DNA from 4 places in the Cupriavidus sp. H19C3 genome. Region 1 is predicted to be linked to each of the others. Evidence: predicted binding sites of a transcription regulator. Region 1 holds the regulator's gene; each other region holds the start of a gene.

The links. Region 1 encodes FliA, which starts transcription of late flagellar genes. Its sites were predicted from a motif close to CTAAAGTTTNNNNNNNNNNNGCCGNTA; they were not measured.
Region 2: the regulator FliA is predicted to act here: its motif matches at 4,032-4,058, upstream of DFLDMN_RS28975 (FliC/FljB family flagellin).
Region 3: the regulator FliA is predicted to act here: its motif matches at 2,892-2,918, upstream of DFLDMN_RS19390 (DUF342 domain-containing protein).
Region 4: the regulator FliA is predicted to act here: its motif matches at 2,737-2,763, upstream of DFLDMN_RS26220 (YjfB family protein).

Annotation. Positions count from the first base shown of each region.
Region 1 covers NZ_CP184985.1:3,108,981-3,113,985, reverse strand. Annotated here, with positions in the region: gene flgB (flagellar basal body rod protein FlgB) at 1-9, opposite strand, end outside; gene flgA (flagellar basal body P-ring formation chaperone FlgA) at 263-988, shown strand; gene flgM (flagellar biosynthesis anti-sigma factor FlgM) at 1,225-1,536, shown strand; gene DFLDMN_RS14305 (flagella synthesis protein FlgN) at 1,547-2,008, shown strand; gene DFLDMN_RS14300 (flagellar protein FlhE) at 2,224-2,598, opposite strand; gene DFLDMN_RS14295 (RNA polymerase sigma factor FliA) at 2,721-3,437, opposite strand; gene DFLDMN_RS14290 (MinD/ParA family ATP-binding protein) at 3,542-4,351, opposite strand; partial or broken gene flhF (flagellar biosynthesis protein FlhF) at 4,572-5,005, opposite strand, start outside.
Region 2 covers NZ_CP184986.1:2,121,212-2,126,216, reverse strand. Annotated here, with positions in the region: gene DFLDMN_RS28995 (flagellar protein FliT) at 1-294, opposite strand, end outside; gene fliS (flagellar export chaperone FliS) at 296-739, opposite strand; gene fliD (flagellar filament capping protein FliD) at 755-2,197, opposite strand; gene DFLDMN_RS28980 (flagellar protein FlaG) at 2,237-2,620, opposite strand; gene DFLDMN_RS28975 (FliC/FljB family flagellin) at 2,747-3,934, opposite strand; gene DFLDMN_RS28970 (RNA chaperone Hfq) at 4,124-4,441, opposite strand.
Region 3 covers NZ_CP184985.1:4,192,808-4,197,812, forward strand. Annotated here, with positions in the region: gene DFLDMN_RS19375 (acyltransferase family protein) at 9-1,112, shown strand; gene DFLDMN_RS19380 (DUF1415 domain-containing protein) at 1,135-1,776, shown strand; gene DFLDMN_RS19385 (class I SAM-dependent methyltransferase) at 1,767-2,738, opposite strand; gene DFLDMN_RS19390 (DUF342 domain-containing protein) at 3,031-4,641, shown strand.
Region 4 covers NZ_CP184986.1:1,487,363-1,492,367, reverse strand. Annotated here, with positions in the region: gene DFLDMN_RS26235 (putative bifunctional diguanylate cyclase/phosphodiesterase) at 1-436, opposite strand, end outside; gene DFLDMN_RS26230 (S1C family serine protease) at 908-1,675, shown strand; gene DFLDMN_RS26225 (hypothetical protein) at 1,672-2,427, shown strand; gene DFLDMN_RS26220 (YjfB family protein) at 2,489-2,671, opposite strand; gene dapA (4-hydroxy-tetrahydrodipicolinate synthase) at 3,097-4,017, shown strand; gene DFLDMN_RS26210 (hypothetical protein) at 4,129-4,497, opposite strand; gene mdtD (multidrug transporter subunit MdtD) at 4,829-5,005, shown strand, end outside.

The DNA.
Region 1 (5,005 bases):
GTCGATCATGTCTGCCTTTCCTGCTATGGCTTCAGGGGGGAGAGACCCCCGAGCCGACGGTATACGGGCCGGACGGGGCTTCTTCAGGGTTGCCATCTTAGGGGCCGGCTTGTCACGCCAATCGTTTGAATAAGAGCGGGAAATCCGCGCAATTCGCCCCTCGCTCTCGCGCGAGGCTGCCTACAATGGGCCTCACTGAAGTTGTCATCGGCCGCGCTGGCCAATACCGGCGCAGGCCACCATCCTTGCTGGGATGCCTTTCATGAATCGATTCCGCCAGATCGCCAGGCTGCTCGCCCTGGCCGGGCTTGCCATCGCGCACGGCGCGCTGGCCTCGCCCGCGCAGGTCACGCCCGTGGCGCCCGCCTATTCCTTTCCCGACGACCCCGTGCGCGCGGCTGTCGAACAGTTTTTGCTGAAGCAGGCCGTGGGGCTGCCAGGCAAGGTCAGCGTGCAGGTCATTCCGCCGTCGGGCGGACGCGCGCCCGAATGCGTGGCGCCCGACCCGTTCCTGCCTGCTGGCTCGGCGCCATGGGGCCGCGTCAATGTTGGCGTGCGCTGCGGCGGCGAGCGGCCGTGGACGCGCTATATCCAGGCGCGCGTCTCCGTCCTGACCGATTACTACGTGGCCTCGCGCGCGCTCGCGCCCGGTGAGCCCATCGAGGTGGCGGACCTCGAGGTCCGCCAGGGCGACCTCGGCACGTTGCCGCGCGCCGTCGTTACCGATCCGGCGCAGGTGGCCGGCGCCGTGGCGGCCAATCGCATCGCCGCCGGCTCGCCGATGCGCACCGACCTGATCAAGCGGGCGATCGCGGTGCGCTCGGGCCAGACCGTCACGGTCACGGTCGAGGGCGAGTCGTTCCAGCTCAGCAGCGAAGGCAAGGTGCTGACGGACGCCGCGCCCGGCACGGCCGTACCGGTGCGGCTGCGCAACGGTCAGGTGGTGAATGCGGTGGTACGCAACGCTGATACGGTCGTTTTGCAATAGCCGGTCCCACTTGCCGATAGCAAATCCGATTCAACGCAGAAGATGAAAGTTGTCGCCGGTTTTCCCGATGATGACGGCTGGTTGGGGTAGTGACGCGTCCGGCGTAGAAGGGTCGTGCGAGAATGCGTACGATCCCCCCAAAAAGTGTGGAAAAGCGCTCGCAACGGCACACCGAAATCCTAAAGTTCCGGTGACCCGCGTCCGTTAAGTCAGAGGAAACCAGCAAGGAATACCCCGTGAAGATCAACCAATCCACTACGTCCAGGCCGGCGGACAAGGCTGCCGGCGATAGCGCCCGGCCGGCGTCCAACGCGACGACGGCGCAGGATCCCGCCGCCCTGACCGGCGTGCGCGTCAGCCCGCTGGCGGCGCAGGTCCGGGAGATCGGTGCACGCCTCGTCAACGACACCGACGACGATATCGATACCGCCAAGGTCGAAGAGATCCGCACGGCCATCGCCGAAGGCCGGATCAAGATCGATCCCAGCAAGATTGCCGACGGCCTGCTCGCGTCGCTGCGCGAGCTCGCCCAGGGCGATACTCACTAACCTCGCTGACATGACTCAAACCCTGATCCAGACCCTGAAGCGTGAAGCTGACGCCATCGTGGCCTTTGGCCGCGCCCTTGCGGAGGAACGCGACGCCCTCAAGCGTGGCGATTTCCAGGTACTGAGCGAGTTGCTCAGCAGGAAGATGGAACTGGCTCAGGCGTTGACCCGCGAAACCGCCGCGCGCGAGGCACAGATGATCGCGCTTGGCCTGCGCGTTGGCCCCGGTGGCCTGCTGATCGGCCGCGAGGTCGAACCGGCGGTGGCCGATGCATGGCGCAAGATCGTGTTCTTCGCGCAGAAGGCGAAGCAGTCGAACGAGGTGAATGGCGCGATCGTCAACGCCCATCTCGAGTTCACGCAGGAAGCGATCCAGGTGCTGCGCCAGGGCGGCGAAGTCGCCAACGAAATGTATGGCCGCGACGGCAAGGCGCAGAGCGCCGGCACCGGGGTGACGCTGGCTGCCGGCTGACGCCGCGTGCCACGGCGACTCGGCCACCGATCCTTACCGCATTCCGCTTACCGCTCTACCGACTCCGCCCCACCGTGTCGATACGATGCGGGCCAAGGGCGGTGCCGCGATTGGCTTGGGTCGGGTCGCAGTCCTTGAGCGTCCCCATACCCTCCCCCCGCACCACTTCCCCCACAGCGCTCGCCCATATCGCGCCGCATGCCGGCGTCGATTCCCTATCGATAGCTGACCGTGACCTCGTTGCTGCGCCCACGCAACGTGGGCAGGATGCCCTGCCCCGGCACGCGGAAGGCGAACACGAAGCCCTTGCTGGCATCGTCGCCACGGAATGCGTCGGTCTTGCCTTCGGCCGATGGCAGCAGGACGCAACGGTCGGCATTGCACAGATAGGCTTGCATCTCCACCGGCGGCACGCGCAGAAAGCTGTAGCGCCAGCGCACCGAAGTGATCACGCCCTCCGATTGCGGCATGACACCGCTCGGCATCAGCGGTGCCGATACCGCGCGCTGGCCACGGCCCGAGATGGTAGGACCGACCACCGAGTTGGTCCACGCATGGCGCGACCCGACCTCAAGCGTGGTTCGCGTCATGCCTTGTGCGTACCCGACCTGGCGGACCTGGGCGGCCGAGGGGGCCGAGGTCAGCAGGCCGCACAGCGCAGTCGTCGCCAGAATCGGGGCGAGAGTCGGGGCGAGAATCGGGCCGCGCGCCATCACAGCAGTCCGCGCAGCTGGTTGCGCAGGCGCGTGATGGCCTGGCTGCGGATCTGGCATACGCGCGACTCGGTCACTTCGAGCACGGCGCCAATCTCGCGCAGGTTGAGTTCCTGGTCGTAGCACAGCGACAGCACCAGCTTCTCGCGTTCGGGCAGCTTGTCGATGGCGCGGATCAGCGCTTCGCGCATGCCGCTTTCCATCAGCACCGTCAGCGGGTTGGCTTCTTCCGACACACCGAGGTGGCGGTCGAGGAAGTCTTCTTCTCCCGAGCGCTCGAAGTCCTCGTAGTGCAGCAGCTGACAGCCGTACACCTCGTTGAGCAGTTGCTGGTATTCCTCGAGCGGCAGCTCCATCTCCGCCGCCACTTCCGAATCGACCGGCGTGCGGCCGAGCTTCTGTTCGAGGCTGCGCTGCGTACGTTCGATGCGGCGCGTGAACTGCCGCAGGCTGCGGGACTGCCAGTCGTTGGCGCGCACCTCGTCGAGCATGGCGCCACGGATGCGCTGACTCGCATAGGTCTCGAAGCGCGCGCCGTGATTGTCCTCATAACGCTTGGCCGCATCGAGCAGGCCGATCATGCCGGCCTGGATCAGGTCGTCGATCTGAACGCTGGCCGGCAGCTTGGCCGCCAGCTGCAACGCGATCCGTCGCACCAGCGGCGCATGTGTCTTGACCACGTCTGCCTGTTCGAGCTTTCCCTGAATCGTATACATGGTGGAATTCTCGTAAATGCTTGGTTTCTGGGCCAGGGCCTCTCATTGGGGCTGGCTGGCTGGCTTGGGGTCGGTCTTGTTCTCGATGACTTCTTGTTCTGTCCTCACGCCGGCATGGCTGCAGCCATGCCGCGCGGTGCCGCTGTTTCCGCACGCAGCGGCCAGCCATTGATGGCACTGGCCACGCGTCGCAGCGCCGTGGTGGCCGCGGCGGCCGGAAAGGCCTCCACCACGCAGCGTCCGAGCTGCAGTCCGCGCACGACCAGTGGATCCACTGGCAACGCACCCGCACTGGTTGCTTCCACGCCGAGATACTGGCCCGCGGTGCGCGCCAGGTTCCCGGTAATCGCGCTGACCGCCGCCTCGCTGGTCGCCATATTGACGATCAGGTGGAAGCGCCGGCACGCATAGAGGTGATGCAGCCGCTTGATGCACGCATAAGCGGCGGTGATCGACGCGGCCTCGGGCCGCATCACGATCACGAAGTTGTGCGCGTCGCCCGCAGTGGCGGACAGCGTGCCGTCGGCCTCCGTGCAGGCGTCGATGATGACCGTGCGCATATCGGGCACGGTGCGGTTATCCAGCGTCGCGCCCGCCGGTACCTGCCCGGCCGGCAGTACTGCCACGCCGCTGGACGGGCGCGTGCCGAGCGCGGTGGCCAGCGGCGTACGGCCGGCCAGCACATCGGCGAGGGTGGCCGCGGGCGTGGCGCCCGCAAGGCGCGTGGCACGCTCGCCGCGCCGGTCCTCGTCGACCAGCAGCACCCGCTCGCCCTGCAATGCCAGCGCGTTGGCCAGGCCCAGCGCCACCGTGGTGGCGCCGGCGCCAGGTTCGCTGCCCACCACCGCGATGCGCCGCGTCACGCGCGGGGCGAGCATGCGGCGCAGGCTTTCGGCCTGATCGGAGCCCAACATGGTCAAGGCTTACTCCCCCCAGCGACGCGAATTGCGGCACGGTGTCCGCCATGGTGTCGAGCGGAGCCGCAAAATATGCGGCGGTGTGTGCGGCGGCTTGGGCGGCGGCGTGCGGCATGGCCGGCTGCGATGCCACGGCACCCAGCGCCCCCGCGGTCTCACCACCCAGCGCACCACCCAACGCACCACCCAACGCACCGGCCGTCGCTGCCGACGCACCCATGTCTTCCGCCGTGGCCACGTTCTGGCGGCCCGGATAATTTTCCAGCACGTCGAGCAGTGCGAGCAGGCGGCCCATGCCTTCGTTGAGCACGGTGCCGGCGACCGGCGCATTGACGCGTGCCTGGGCGCGGCCGGCCAGCCGCGACAGGAAGGCCGGCGCGGTCGGACTCGGAGCATGCTGCAGGCGCAGCGTGGTCAGGCCGAGCTGCACGGAAACCAGGCTGGCATTGACGTCGACGCTGCCATCGGTGTCCGCGTCCTGCGCAAAGTGCTCGATGGCGTGGCGCAACGTGCGGAACTGTTCGTCGGCGGCTTCGGCCCAGCGGGACCAGCGCACCACGTGCGCGGCATCGTCGGCAAGCGCCGGATCGCACAGCACGTAGTCGGTGGCGAGCGTCTCGCCGGAATCGCGGTCGACCAGGCGCGACACCA
Region 2 (5,005 bases), on a different replicon from region 1:
CGTGCGCGAATTGTTCAGCATGGCGCCGAGATGCGCCAGGCGTGGCATGGTCAGGTCGCGGATACGGGCATCGAACGACAGGATGCGCTCCAGCAGCTGGAAGCGGCGCAGGCGCTCGTTGTCGGAGAACGGCTTGCTATGGTCCAGCTGGCGCAGTCGCTCGACTTCGGCCATGTAGACCTGTTGCAGTTCCGTCAGGGCATCCCAGTTTGAGGCGCGCGCGGCCTCGAGCATCTGCTCAGAGAGCACCAGCAGCTCTTCGTAGCTACGGACGATAGGGGACATGGACAGCATTTCAAGAATCTTGGAGTGCGGACTGGGGGGCAGGCTGGGACTGGGCTTCGGCGGCTACCGCGGGATCGCCGATGGCTGCCCACGCGGAAGCCAGGTTCTCGAGCAGGCCGTCGACTTCCGTCAGCAGCGCTTCATCGTTGCGCAGATTGGCCAGCAACAGTCGGCGGGTCATGTACTCGTACAGCGATTCGAGGTTGGCAGAGATCTCTCCGCCAGCCTCATGGTCGAGCACCGCGCGCAGACCATTGTCGATGATATTGATGGCCTTGGAGATGGCGTTGCCGCGCGCCTCCACCTCGCCATTCTCGAGGTGGAACTTCGCCCTGGCGATGGCCGAGCGCGCACCGTCGTACAGCATGACGATCAGCTTGTGCGGGCTGGCGCTCATGACCCCGGTCTGGACGCCGACCTGGGCATAGGCGTTGATGGCTTGGCGCGCGAACATGATTTGCCTCCCGGCTTACTTGTTGCTGTTCTGCAGCGATGCGAACTGCTGCGTCAGGTACGACTTGGTCTGGTTCAGCTGCGATACCAGGATGTCCAGTTGCGTGAACTGGGCCTTGTAGCGGTCCATGGTGGTCGCGATACGGTCCTGGGTCTGGGTGTACTTGTCGTTGAGCGCCTTGAGCGAGTCGGTCAGACCTTCCGTTACCGAGCTCAGCGCGCCACCGTCGGCGTTCAGGCCATCGATGTAGTCCGAGACCGTGTTGCCGAGACCCTTGGCACCGTTCACCCCGCCGAAGAAGGCCGACATGCCCTGCGCGTTCTGCGAGATGGCGGCATCGAGCTTGTCGTCGTCGATCTTCAGCTTGCCGTAGTTCTGGCCGCCACTAGTCGGGTCGAGGTCGAACGAAATGCCCATCTGCGACAGCGACAGGGTACCGCCCTTGCCGTCGGGCAGGCCGGCATTGAGCATCGTGCGCAGGCTCGTCTGGATATTGCGCAGCGTGCCGTCGCCAGTCAGCGGCGAGGAGCTGGACGGGTCGCCGAGCGCGTTGTTGCTGGTGTCGAACGCGGTCTGGTTGGCGGCTTCGGTCAGCAGCGCGTTGTATGCGCTGACGAAGGCGGTCACCGCCGTCTTGATCGAGTCGTCGTCCTGCGTCGACGTCAGCGTGGTGTCGCCGGTGGCGGTGAGCGTCAGCGTGGTACCCGGCACGGCGTCCGTGACGGTATTGGACTGGCTGACGATGTCGATGTTGTTGACCGTGAGCGAGGCGTTGGCTGCCTTGACCTTTTCCTGCACGCCGTTCGGCTGGACCGCGAGCGTCGGGTCGAACGCGACCACATTGGCAACGGCGGCGTCGCTTGCGCTCACGCGCATCGACATGTCTTCGCCGGTCTTGGCGGACGTCAGCACCAGGCGATACGGCGTGCCCGAGCCATCGTTGACGATGCTCGCCTTGACGCCGATGTCGGCCTTGTTGATCGAGTCGCGAATGCCTTGCAGCGAGGTATCGGAACCGATGGTGACCGTCTTGGTGCTGGTCGGCGCGCCGCCGGTGGCAAGGTCCTTGCCGAAGTCGAAGGTAATGGTGCCGCCGCCAATGGCAGCCTTCTGGTCAGCCAGGCCGGCGGACGCCAGCGTCTGGGCCGTGGCGAGGTTGTTGACCTTGATGGCGTAGCTTCCCGGCACCGAGTCGGCGCTGGTGGCGGCGCTCAGGATGCCGTTGCTGACGGCGGCCTTGACGACGCTGAAGGTCTTGGGGTTCGACAGGTTCTTGGCGGCAGCCTGGTAGGCATCGAGCGCGGCCTTGATCTTGCCGTAGGCGGACAGCTTGGACTGGTAGCTGGTAGCCTGGTCCGAGATCGGCTTGAGCGCCAGGTTCTCGTTGTCCTGCAGCGACTGCAGCAGCGACTGCAGATCCAGACCCGAGCCGACGCCGATATTCGAAATTCCTGCCATGTTATTTACCTCGTCTTTTTCTTCAACTGGATGCCGTCGTCACACGGCGTGGCTGACAAACAAACCTTGCAGCTTGTCGATGGCGCGCGCAACGCGCAGGACTTCCTCGTTGGGCATCTGCCGGATGACTTCGCCGGTATCCTTGTCGATCACCTTGGTGATGACGCGATGGGTCTTGTCGTCGATCTCGAAGCGCAGGCCGATCGACGTGGTTTTGAGCACGTCGACGAGCTCCCGCATCGCTTCGGATGTGTCGGTGGAGGACGCTTCCGGGGTGGCGGACGACTGCGTGACCGCATCCACCGTGCGTTGCGCCTTGCCGAATGCCTTTGCCGCAGCGACCGCGGCCGGCGCCTGGCCGGTGGCGGTGGACTGGGCGGCAGCGTGCGTTGCCGGCGTCGAAGCGGTAGTGGGATGTGCCATGGTCTTTCTCCGTCCGGTAAGGCCCGGGTCAGTGTCCTGTTGAAACGCTTTGCAGGCAGTGGTCTGCCTGCAAAACATTCCGGCAAAAAAGCCGGGCCTTGCGGCCCGGCCTTATCCGCGGCGTGATTAACGCAGCAGCGACAGCACGTTTTGCGTGGTCTGGTTCGCTTGCGACAGAACCGAGGTACCAGCTTGTTGCAGGATCTGCGCGCGGGTCATGTTCGACACTTCCGTTGCGTAGTCAGCGTCTTCGATGCGCGAACGCGAAGCCGACAGGTTGTTCACCGTCGTGCTCAGGTTGTTGATCGTCGACTCGAACCGGTTCTGCACGGCACCGAGGGCCGAACGCAGGTTGTCCACCTTGGACAGGGCCGTGTCCATCGTGGCCAGCGGGTTCACCGTAGCGGTCTGCTGGAAGTCCGAGGACGTCAGGCCACCACCGTTGATCGTGAAGCCGGCGGTCGTACCGTTGTTCACGGCGTCGCTTGCCTTGACAGCGATGTACATCGTCGTCGAGGTCGAGGTGCCGTTGCCAGCGAAGCCCTTGGCCGACAGTGCTGCGTCGTCGGCGGCGGTCAGGCCGGTCATGCTCACGCGCACGAACAGGTTGCCGTTGGAATCTTGCACCAGATCTTGCGAAGCGATGGCAGCCGAAGCGTTCAGGCCCAGGGCGCGCTGGATGTCAGCGGCCGACACGCCGGTGGCGCTGGTGCCGGTGGCGCCGTTGCCGAAGATCGCGGTCGTGGCCGAACCGTTGGCGATGGTGCCGGTGGTGCCTTGCGGACCAGCAACGCTGAAGCCCGAAATGCCCAGGGTCTTCGAGGTGATCTGTTGCAGACCGATCGTGATGGTTTCCGCGTCGTTCGCGCCAACCTGGATCGTCATGTTCTGGTTCTTGGCCAGAACCTTCACGCCGTTGAACTGGGTCTGGGCCGACACGCGGTCGATTTCAGCCAGACGCTGCTTGATTTCGTCCTGGATCGACTTCAGGTCCGAACCCGAGTTCGTGCCGTTGGCAGCCTGCACCGACAGTTCACGGATACGTTGCAGGTTGTTGTTGACTTCGGTCAGCGCGCCTTCGGTCGTCTGAGCGATCGAGATACCGTCGTTGGCGTTACGCGAAGCTTGCGTCAGGCCACGGATGTTGGCGGTGAAGCGGTTGGCGATGGCCTGGCCGGCTGCATCGTCCTTTGCGCTGTTGATACGCAGACCCGACGACAGACGCTGGATTGCGCTGTTCAGCGAAGCCTGCGACATGTTCAGGTTGCTCTGCGTTTGCAGAGACAGAATGTTGGTGTTGATGACTTGCGCCATGGTACGACTCCTATTTGCAATGTTTTACGCATTCCGGCGGGTGCCGTAACGTTGGCTGCCTGCAGGAGCAGGGGTAGAGTGCCTCCGTTGCAAGGGTTATCGACCAGCGAGTGGGAAGCTTTAGAGTGACTTTTGCGAGAGTTGATGGCGCGGCCGGCGTGACGCCGGCGCGCGCGGCCGCCCGCCGGCTCAGCGGCGCTTGCGGGTACGGGGAATGAACAGCCGCACGAAGTCCGGCGACGTCTCGGCGGCCGGCACGATGGCTTCGGCTTCCGGCACGGCCGGCGTGACCACGGTAATGGAGCGCTTGTAGACCAGCGTCGGAGTCGGGTCGTCGAGATCCCGTCCGAGCAACAGCATGTAATTGTCCGATGCAATCACCACGCCGGTCAGACGGGTGCCATTGGACAGATGCACCACGACCGCGCTGCGGCTGGCGCTGTGCGCCGCGAATTGCAGATGCTGCAGTTTTCGGCTGGGTCGAGGGGCCTTTTTTTCCTGCTTCACAACTTCTCCGGAAGAGCCCGCGAGGGTTCTGGCGGCTGACGACGGTACGATGACCAGGCGCGCAGATCGGCGTCGTCCCTTCTATATAGATATGGAAGGGCGGCGCGGCCTGATCTTGGCGAGGGATGAAACATTCGCTCTCGGTACCGGCGCGGAATCCTGCGCCCCTGGCGTTGGCGGGTTGTCGCCTCCAAAAAGTGCGACAAGCTCCACAATTGCCTGGATATAGCGGCATTGCCAGGAGAGGAGGGGAATACTTCAGGCCGAAGGGTAACAAAATTTTACAAATGTTGACGAAAGCGCAGCCCGCCGACATCTAGAGCAATCGCTCTATTTATCCAATTGCCTGAATGGGGAGTTTGCGCTAGTTGAGTCTGCGAGTCATCACTTTTGCCAAAACTGCTTTTGCATTGCGACCGGCAACCCTAAAGCTTTCCCGGGCCGTGACCGTAATGTATCGACAAGGCAAAAAGTGATTGGCCGAGGTACTTTTGTCACATCCTTGGCTCGACCGCTACACCCGCCATCGGGGCTTTCCCTGATAGAAGGCCGATTTACACCTCA
Region 3 (5,005 bases), 1.1 Mb from region 1:
AGTGCGCCATGACCGCGCCCGCGCGCAATCACGCCATCGACATGTACAAGGGCCTCGGCATCCTGCTGGTGGTGGCCGGCCATGCCTGGGCCGTGCCGGAGCCGGTGTACAAGGCCATCTACTCGATGCATATCCCGGCATTCCTGCTGCTCGCCGGGCTGATGAGCCAGCCGGCGCGCGCTGCGGTGGCGCCTGGCAGCTACGTGGCCGGCAAGTTCCGACGGTTGGTGCTGCCGGCCTGGGGCATGGGGCTGCTGCTGTCGCTGCCGTACCTTGCGGCGACGGGCCTGGGCCGCGTCGCGCCCGAGGAATTCGCTCTGCGGCTATGGGGCACGCTGTCGGGCTCGGCCATCAACGAGTGGAATTTCGTCAGCACGCCGCTCTGGTATCTGTTCTGCCTGTTCTGGCTGGAGGCGCTTGCCGCATGCCTGGCGCGCTGGGGCGCTGCGGTGGCCGGCCTCGTCATGACCGCGCTGGGCCTGGCGTGGATGCTGGTGTCGCAAGGCGAGGCGACCTGGTCGGACGATCCGCCCCTGGAGTGGCCGTTTGCCACGCGCGCCACGGGCAGCGCCATGGCGTTCTTCGGTTGCGGCATGTGGCTCGGCGCGCGCGGTCATGTCGCGTTCCGGCGGCCGTCGCTGACGGCCAGCCGCGTGGCGGCGCTGCTGCTGGTCCTGGGCCTGTGGGCGCTGACGATGGCGGCGTCGCCTGACGTGCTCAATCTCTCGCGCAACCGCATCGCGCAAGGGCCGCTGGCGCTCGCGCTGAACCTGGCCGCGGCGCTCGCCGGGGCCTATGTGCTGTGGCAGCTCGCGGTCCTGGTGCCGGCCTCGCGCTTGCTGTGCTGGCTCGGGCAGCACACATTGCCGGTATTCGGCTTCAACTATGCGGTGAACAAGCTCGTGCATGCGGTGCTTGGCATGGCGGGTGTGCGCGTGGCCCACCTGGGCGCATGGTGGTGGTGCCTGGCCATGGTGGAACTGCTGGTGCTGATGGCGCTCGCGTGGCTGCTCGACCGTGCCGGGCCGCTCGGCGACCTGTTCAACGGCCGGCCGCTCGGGGCCGGGCGGCAACGGCTGGCGGTGCGCGGCGGACAGCGGGCAGTAGAATGAGGCTTTGCCGCGCGGTACCGCCATGTCCCCTGAACCTTCCCTGTCTTCCCACGACGATCAGGTCGTCGCCGAGGTGTGTCACTGGCTGACACGCGCCGTCATCGGCCTCAACCTGTGCCCGTTCGCCAAGGCCGTGCATGTGAAGGACCAGGTGCGCTATGTGGTGAGCCACGCCACCGACGAGGCCGCGGTGTTCGATGCGCTCGACCGCGAGCTGCGCTGGCTCGCGGCGGCCGATCCCGCGCTGACCGACACCACCTTGCTGATCCTGCCGGATGCCCTGCAGGATTTCCTCGCGTACAACGATTTCCTGTACCTCGCCGACAACCTGCTGCAAAGCCTGCGGCTCGACGGTGTGCTGCAGATCGCGAGCTTTCATCCGGCCTACCAGTTCGAAGGCACCGCGCCCGACGATATCGAGAACTACACCAATCGTGCGCCGTATCCGATCCTGCATCTGCTGCGAGAGGACAGCATCGAGCGTGCGGTAGCGGCGTTTCCCGATGCCGCGGATATCTACGCGCGCAACGAGGCCACCATGCGCCGGCTTGGCCTGGCCGGCTGGCGGGCGTGGATGGCGGGGCGCGGGGGAGGGGGGAGGGGGGAGGGGGAGGCGACCGACGCGGCCGCCGCGCAGGACGGCAAGCCGCGCGGTCAGACCTGAGCGGGCGTAAAGAAGCGCGCCTCCAGTTCCGCCAGCCCCAGCGAATCGAGCACGTTGGCCAGACGCTCGGCCGGCCGCCGGCGTGGCAGGTCCTTGTACTGCGCGACGATAAGCTCGTTCTTCATCGAGTGCTCCCAGCCCACGAGTTCGGTCACGCTGACCTGATAGCCGTGCGCTTCGAGCTGCAGGCAGCGCAGCACGTTGGTGACCTGGCTGCCGAATTCGCGGGTATGAATCGGATGCCGCCAGAGCTCCGTGAGCGGATTGCCAGCCAGCTGCACGCCCTTGTTCTTGCGCAGCACCGCCGCCACCTCGGCCTGGCAGCACGGCACCAGCACGATATGGCGGGCCTGCCTGGCCAGCGCAAAGCGGATGGCGTCGTCGGTGGCGGTATTGCAGGCATGCAGGGCCGTGACCACGTCGACGGTCTGCGGCAGCGCCGGCGAGGCGATCGAATCCGCGACCGACAGGTTCAGGAACGACATGCCCGCGAAGCCGAGCCGCGTGGCGAGTTCCTGCGAGCTGGCCACCAGTTCCTCGCGCGTCTCGATGCCATAGATATGGGACGCATCCTGCAGGGCCTTGAAGAAGAGGTCGTAAAGGATAAAGCCGAGATACGACTTGCCCGCGCCATGATCCACCAGCGATACGGCGCCGCGCGCGTCTTTCACGTCCTGCAGCAGCGGCTCGATGAATTGGAACAGGTGGTAGACCTGCTTGAGCTTGCGCCGGCTGTCCTGGTTCATCTTGCCGTCGCGCGTCAGGATATGGAGCGCCTTGAGCAGTTCGATGGACTGGCCCGGACGGATCTCGTGCGTGTTGGGCGCGGCCGGCGCATGGGCTGCACTGACGGCCTTGGCGGCAGGGGCGGCAGGGGCGGCAGGGGCGCCATGCGGCGCGGTGGACGGTTTGCGCGCGGCCGGCTTGGCGCGCGTGCGGGGCGAGGACGGAGTGGCGGACATGACGGGGTGCGCTTCGCGCGGAAGCGCCGGGCGATGAAAGACGACCTGAGGCAACGATGGGCAACGGCATCAAGACGCCGCCCGCAACCGCCAGTTTACCCAATTGGCCGTGCCCGGTGCGTCACACGCGAATTGCAACCCTACTTTTGTAGGCTCAAGTTCCCCCGCCTCTGGCCGTAGATGACGGATCGACGACAACTATTAGCTGGCATTCCGGTGGATCCCCGCGGAAGGATCATGGACCCATGGGTCCGCACCTGTGTCGGCCTGGCCGGAAGAGAAACGGGGACACATGATTACCGACGGGGGATTGCGCCTGGAATTAAGCCAGCCTGGCGAGCAGGTACGCGCGTGTTACGTGCCCGATGCGGGCCGCATGCCGCCCGATCGCACCATGCTGCAAGCCTGCCTGGAAGAGCACGGCTGGCAGGACGCGCGCCTCGACCAGGCGGCCGTGGTGGCCTTCCTGAGCCAATGCCAGCTTGCCGAACACGAACTCGATGCCGTGATCGGCCAGCTGCTCGACGGCGAATTCGAGCTTGAGGTTTCGCCGGACCAGCTGGTGCTGCGCATGACGCTGGTTGCGCCCGAGGGCGGCCGGCCGATCGAGATCGAAGACATTCGCAGCGCGGCGGCAGGCATGCATGTCACGGCGCCGCTCGACCTCGCGGCGATCGAGGCAGCCCTGGCCCAGGGCAACTGCGAGAACCTCGAGATCGCGCGCGGTACCCCGCCCGTGGTCGGTACGCCGGCCATCTTCACCAGCCTCGTGCAGCCGCGCAAGCCGGCCCAGGTCGAGGATGAAGGCGTCCACTTCGACCTGCGCGACCTCGGCAGCCTGCTGCTGGTCAATCCCGGTACCGCGCTGATGCGTCGCACTCCCGCGGTGGCGGGGCGCGATGGCGTGGACCTGTTTGGCAAGCCGCTGCCCGCCGACGAGGTGGAAGACACGCCGTTCGCCGACGACCTGACCGGTGTTTCGGCCGATCCCAACGATCCCAACCTGCTGCTGGCGGTGATCGCCGGCTCGCCCAAGGTGCTGCCGCATGGCGTGTGCGTCAGCCCCGTGGTCGATGTGGAAGCGGTGGACCTGCATTCGGGCAACGTGACCTTCGACGGCTCGCTGCGCGTGTCCGGCGATATCCGTACCGGCATGTCGGTCAAGGTGACCGGCGATGTCGTGGTCAACGGCACCATCGAGGCCGCGCACGTGGAGGCCGGGGGCGATGTCATCGTCAAGGGCGGCATTATCGGCAAGGCCGAGACCGCGCACGGCGATGCCAACGAAATTGCCAGCGTGCGCACCAAGGGCGCGGTGCACGCGCGCTATATCCAGAATGCGATTGTCGAGGCGACGACCGAGGTGATCGTCGAGAGCGGCATCCGCCAGAGCGACGTGTCCGCGGGCGAGCGCGTGGTGGTCGGGACGCCGACCGGGCAGGGCAGCATCAGCGGCGGCCGTACCCGTGCCATGGCGCTGGTCAGCGTGGCGGTGCTGGGCGCGCCCGCGGGGACCGCGACCACCGTGCAGGTGGGCCTCAATCCGTTTGCCGACGAACAGCGCGCCGCGCTCGAAGCACGCCGCCGCAAGGTGACGGAGGATCAGGCCAAGCTGCAGCAGCTGGTGGCGTTCTTCGCCAAGCATCCGGAACGGGCCACGGGCGACGTCCGCGAGAAGGCGCGCGCGACGATGCACAAGATCAATCGCGACCTGTTCGAAATCGAGGCCGAGATTGCGCAGCTGGCCGAGCAGATGAAGCCGTCGGACAACGCGGTGATCGCGGCCGGGCGGCGTATTCACGGCGGCGTGACGCTGCAGGTCGGGCACAAGGTGCTCAAGGTCATGGAAGACAAGCCTGGCGGCCAGGTGCGGGTGGTGGATGACCGCATTTCGGTGAACTGATGCAGGGCAAGGGGGCGGGGCGAACGGATCGGGGCGCTTGATCCGGTAAGCCGACCCCGGTGAACCGACCCCGATGAGCGGGGCCCGGCTGGCATGCGCCATCGCCGGGTGACGTGCCGCGGCATGGCGCGCCGCCGCATGACGCGCTTCGTTACGTGTGCGGTGACACGTTACGTCAGTCGTAACATCGCGGCTGGCGTCCGTAGCCTGCCGCGGTGGGCCCGCCAGTTCTCTGACTCCACCGGCCGCGCAATGCCGTCAAGGGTTTGCGGGTAGCCGCCCACTTCCGGTGCAAGGTGCCACGAACTGGCATTGCGGCTGGCACGCGCTTTGCACATTCCTCGTATCACACCAATAACTACGG
Region 4 (5,005 bases), on a different replicon from region 1:
CGTGCCCCATCAGCAGCAGCTCGGGGCGATCGCCATCGGCGTGCCGCGAAATGCGGAGGTCGATCCAGCGGCTGCTGCGAATGCCGCAGACAAAACGGAAGCGATCGCGTCGCGGACTGCCGTCCTGCGCGCAGCGCTGCAGCAGCCAGTTGAGGCGCGTGCGTTCGTCGACGGCGACGATGTCGAGGACCGAGGCGCGCAGCAGGTATTCGCGGGGATAGTCGAGCAGTTGCGCGGACGCATCGGTCGCGCGGTGGATGCAGCCGGTCGCGCCGATTTGCAGCGCCAGGCCGCCCGTGGCTTCGAGCAGCGCCCAGCCGTCGTCGTCGGCGGCGCCTCCCGGTCGGGCAGCGAGGCTCTCCACGTTTGCCATGGAGACGTAGTCGCGCTCCGCGGGGTCCCGAGCCAGAGCCACATCAAACGATAACGAGGTCATGCGCTCCTTAACGTGGTTTTCTCTGATTCGGGCTCTGAAGCGGGCTCTGAAGCGGCCCCTTAAGCGGCCCCTTAAGCGGCCCCTTAAGCGGCACGGATCGTGGCGTGCGGGAATAAGCCGCAAATGAGCCAGGCTGGGGCAAAACGCAATCTCCGGGAAAATCCACCAGGCCGGCGGTATCAAATGACGGGCGAGCGGCTGATTCTAATACGAGCCGCCTACGCTTGGCGATGCCGGCGTGAGGCCAGGACCCCCGTCAGTTGGCGTTTTCGCACAACTCGGTGTTTTTCCGCAAAGCCCTCCGGCTTCGGTTTATAGTCTTGTCCCGGGATGATATAGGGTTGGCTTGCGCCTGGCGAAACTGCGCCGACGATGTCAATCCGGCCGTGAATATCTATCGCCACGGGAAAAACGGGACCATAACCAGAACGCCGGCCAACCGGCGTACGAATAGAAGCAGAAGATCAGCTCATGGACACCCTCCATCGGAGCCTGGGGATGTTGCTGGCCGGTATGACGGTCAGCATTGCCAGCCATGCCATGGACGCCGCCGATCTCTATGAACGGCGTTCTGCCAGCATCTGGGTCGTGCATGTCCAGGACGGGCAACAACACCAGATCGCCATCGGCAGTGCGGTCGTCACCGGCCGGGACGAACTGACCACCAATTGCCACGTGCTGCGCCAGGGCAAGGTCATCACGGTCAAGCGCGAACAGAAATCACTTCCGGCCAGGCTCAAGTACGCCGATACCGCCCGGGACCTGTGCGTGCTCGGCGCGGACGGCCTGCGGGCGCCGGCCGTGCCGGTGGCGCCGGTTACCACGCTCAAGGTGGGCCAGCGCGTGTACGCCATTGGCGCGCCGCGCGGCCTGGAACTGACGCTCAGCGACGGCCTGATCGCGTCGCTCCACCGCGACGACAGCGGTGAGCTGGTGCAGATTCAGATCAGCGCGCCGGTATCGCCGGGATCGAGCGGCGGCGGTCTGTTCGATGCCGATGGCCGTCTGGTCGGCGTGCCATACATGAGCCTGCGCGAGGCGCAGAACGTCAATTTCGCCATCCCCGCCAACTGGATTGCCGAGGTGCCGGCGCGTTCCGCCATGGCCATCGCCAACTATCGTGCGGAGGTGGCCCAGGCACGCGCGGCCAAGGCGCCGACATCCGCCGCCGCGCCGGGGGCGCCGCCGGTGGGCAGGCGCCAGCAAGCGGAAACGGGAACGTCCAGGGAGGGATTATGAAACGCATGCTGTGTGTGCCGGCGCTTGCCGTCACGGTCGCGATTCTGGCGGGCTGCGCGCCCGCCACCGTCGTGCAATCGAATCGTGCCACCGACTACACGGCCAAGCCGGGCCGGATGTTTGTCATCGGCGGCGCCGGGCTGGGCTGGGGGCCCGGGTTCACTGGCGCGTTCCGCGACAAGCTGCGCGAGATCGGCGCCCAGTGCGGCAGCACCGTGGCTTTCGAGGAAGTGACGGGGCTCGAGCTGGACCAGTCGGAACCGGCCAGGCACGCGGCCGCCTTCCATCCGGATACGCTGATGACGATCCAGCAGGGAGGTGGCGTGGTCAACGCGGTGGGCGATCGTCTCTCGATCCGCTACAACATGGTTCTGCGCGATGTCCACGAGCGCCGCGTGGTCTGGCGCGGCAACTTCGGCTTTGCGCGCGGCGGCACGATGATTCCCATCGAGGAGCGCGGCGCGGTATTCGCGATCGAGCTCACCAACAGTCTCAAGCAGGACGGCATGCTGCGCGGTTGCAGCCCGATCGCGCTGGGATCGGGCGGTCGCCTGCCGGAGGGCGGCAGTACCGCAAAGCCGGCGCCGGCAGCCACGCCGGCGGCGACAGGGACACCGGCGGCGACGCCCGCCGCAACACCGGCTGCATCGCCCGCCGCCATGGCGGCACCGAGGTTGCCGGGCGCCGTGCCGCCCACGGCCGGCAGGGGCGTCAACATGGCCGACCTCGACGGGCTGCTGCCAGCAAAATAACGACAAACAGCGAGCGCGAGCGTGGCGACGCGCGCGTTGGGGGCGTCGCGTCGCCGATGCGTCAGACCTTGATGTCGATGTTCTGACCCAGGTGTGGTGGATTGCTCGGGACGCTGACCTGCGGCATGCCTTGCAGCAATGCCATGACGCCTTGCGCCTGCATGTCGAGCGTCTTGCGCAGCATCAGCAGCGGCACGGGATTGGTCCCGGCGTTGCTGGCGGCACTGACAACGGATGTATCCATGTATATCGTCCGGTCGGTTGAACAAGGCAGGGCAGCGCACGGATGTGGTGCCCTGCACCGTACGGTAACGGCAGCCGGCGGCGATTCTTGAGTTGCACTACAATCGACGCCCATGGACCTCGCCACCCGCCGTTCCGGATTCAGCCGACGCGCCGCCATCGCCCCGATGGCCGGCAGCGTTGCGGCGTGTCGCGTCGCCAAAGCCAAAAAACAGTCGCTCATCTGACCGGAGCGCGCTGTTCCGTCAGATGGGCGACGGAACAGCGGCTTGACGGTCGGGATCTCCCGGCGCTTGCCGAGGATGCTGCGGGTCTTCGTTTTTCCCCTCGTTTTACCCTTCGTTTTACCCGCGCCTCCGGTCACCTCCTGCTCCGCCTCCGTGCCCGTCTGAACGGCCTTCGTACGGTCGACTCAGGAGTTCTTGCATGGCTACGCCTTCTTGTCCGCCCGTCTTCCAGGGCATCTGGTTGCCCCTTGTCACGCCGTTCGCGCACGGTGCCGTCGATCACCGGGCCTTGCGCCGGATGGTCGAGTACTACGTCGGCACCGGCGTCGCCGGCTTCGTGCCGCTTGGCACCACCGGCGAAGCCTATGCGCTCGATGGCGCGGAATACGACGCGGTGCTCGACACCGTGCTCGACGCGGCCGGTCCGCTGCCGGTGATTGCCGGGCTCGGCGGCATGCACGTGCCCGCGCTGGTGCAGCGCGCGACCGGGTTGTCCCGGCTGAGGACGGCGGGGCAGGCGGCCGCCGCGCATGGTCTGGCCGGGCTGCTGGTGGCCGCGCCGCCCTATATCCGTCCGTCGCAGGACGCGCTGCTGACGCATTTCCAGCGGCTGGCCGATGCCAGCGCCGTGCCGCTCGTGCTCTATGACATACCTTATCGCACCGGCGTGACACTGAACGTCGAGACGCTGCTCGCGCTGGCCGCGCATCCCAATATCGTGGCGGTGAAGGACTGCGGCGGCTCTGTGGCCAAGACCCTGGCGCTGATCGCGGACGGACGCCTGGCCGTGCTGGCGGGGGACGACCTCAACGTGCTGGCCACGCTGTGCATGGGTGGCGCCGGCGCGATCGTGGCTTCCGCCAACGTGGCGCCGCGCCGGTTCGCCAGGCTGCATGAGGCGGTACGCGCGCAGCGGCTGGACGAGGCCCGGGCGATCTTCCATGCGCTGGTGCCGCTGATCGGTGAGCTTTACGCGGAGCCCAACCCCGCGCCATTGAAGGCGTGCCTGGCGGCAAACGGCTGGATGTCGGCGGAGGTGAGAGCGCCGCTGCTGCCGGCGTCGGCGGCGCTGGCGGAAAGACTCGCGGCGGTGGCGGTGGACCCGGCACTCCATCCATGAAAGGTGGCCGCCGGAGCTGCCAGCCGATCGTCACCGGCATAGAGAACGGGGCCGGAACCCGCCTGCAATCCGGGCGACGGCGCGCTGGCGGCCGTCGCCGGACCCTGCGTATTACTGCTTGGCTGCCGGCGTGGCCGACTTCTTGTGCGACTTGGACTTCTTGGCCGGCTTGGCGGCCTTGTCGTCTACCAGCGCGCTGGCGGTGTTCTGCCGGGCGCCCTGGCTGTACGGGTCGAACTTGTCGCCGGCCTTGGCGGTATCGGGGATATAGCCGTCCTTGTTGGTCACGCGTTCCGCATCCTGCTGGTAGCCGTCCTTGTTGCTGATGCGGTTGGGATCCGGCACATAGCCATCCTTGTTGGTGGTCCGCATGTTGTAGTCGTAGCGGTCGGCCGGATTGGCGGGGCCGGCCGCGTGGGCGATACCGGTGGACAGCGCGGCCACGGTGGCCAGACCGGCCAGGGCGATAGCAAGCTTCATGAGGGTCTCCTCGTAGGACAAAGGGATAAGCCATCCCGCGCCGTTGCGCGCGCACGGGTCCGACTGCTAGCGTAGCGCCCGGCCGCGCAAACATCCAGCGGCTTCAGGGAAACGCAGAAATTCCCTTGCGGGACGACCAACAGGTGCGGCACTGGGCAGTAATTTGTGATAAAGCAAGCTCTGTACCAAATACCGCGAGGCGGCCCCGTGGCGCCCGCACTGCCTGATCCGGGGCGTCCGTCAGCCGAAAGCCGACTTGCCAGCACCGCGGTGCGGTCCTAAGGTGCTGGCTTTGACCGTGCGTGGGGCGCCGGTCGCCCTGGAGCCAAGAATGCCTTCGTCCATGCCGGAAGACCGCAACCTGCGCATCATGCTGTGGGTGGTAGCCGTCGGCTTCTTCATGCAGACGCTCGACTCGACCATCGTCAACACGGCGCTGCCCGCGATGGCATCCAGTCTTGGCGAAAGCCCGCTGCGCATGCAGTCGGTCATCATCGCCTACTCGCTG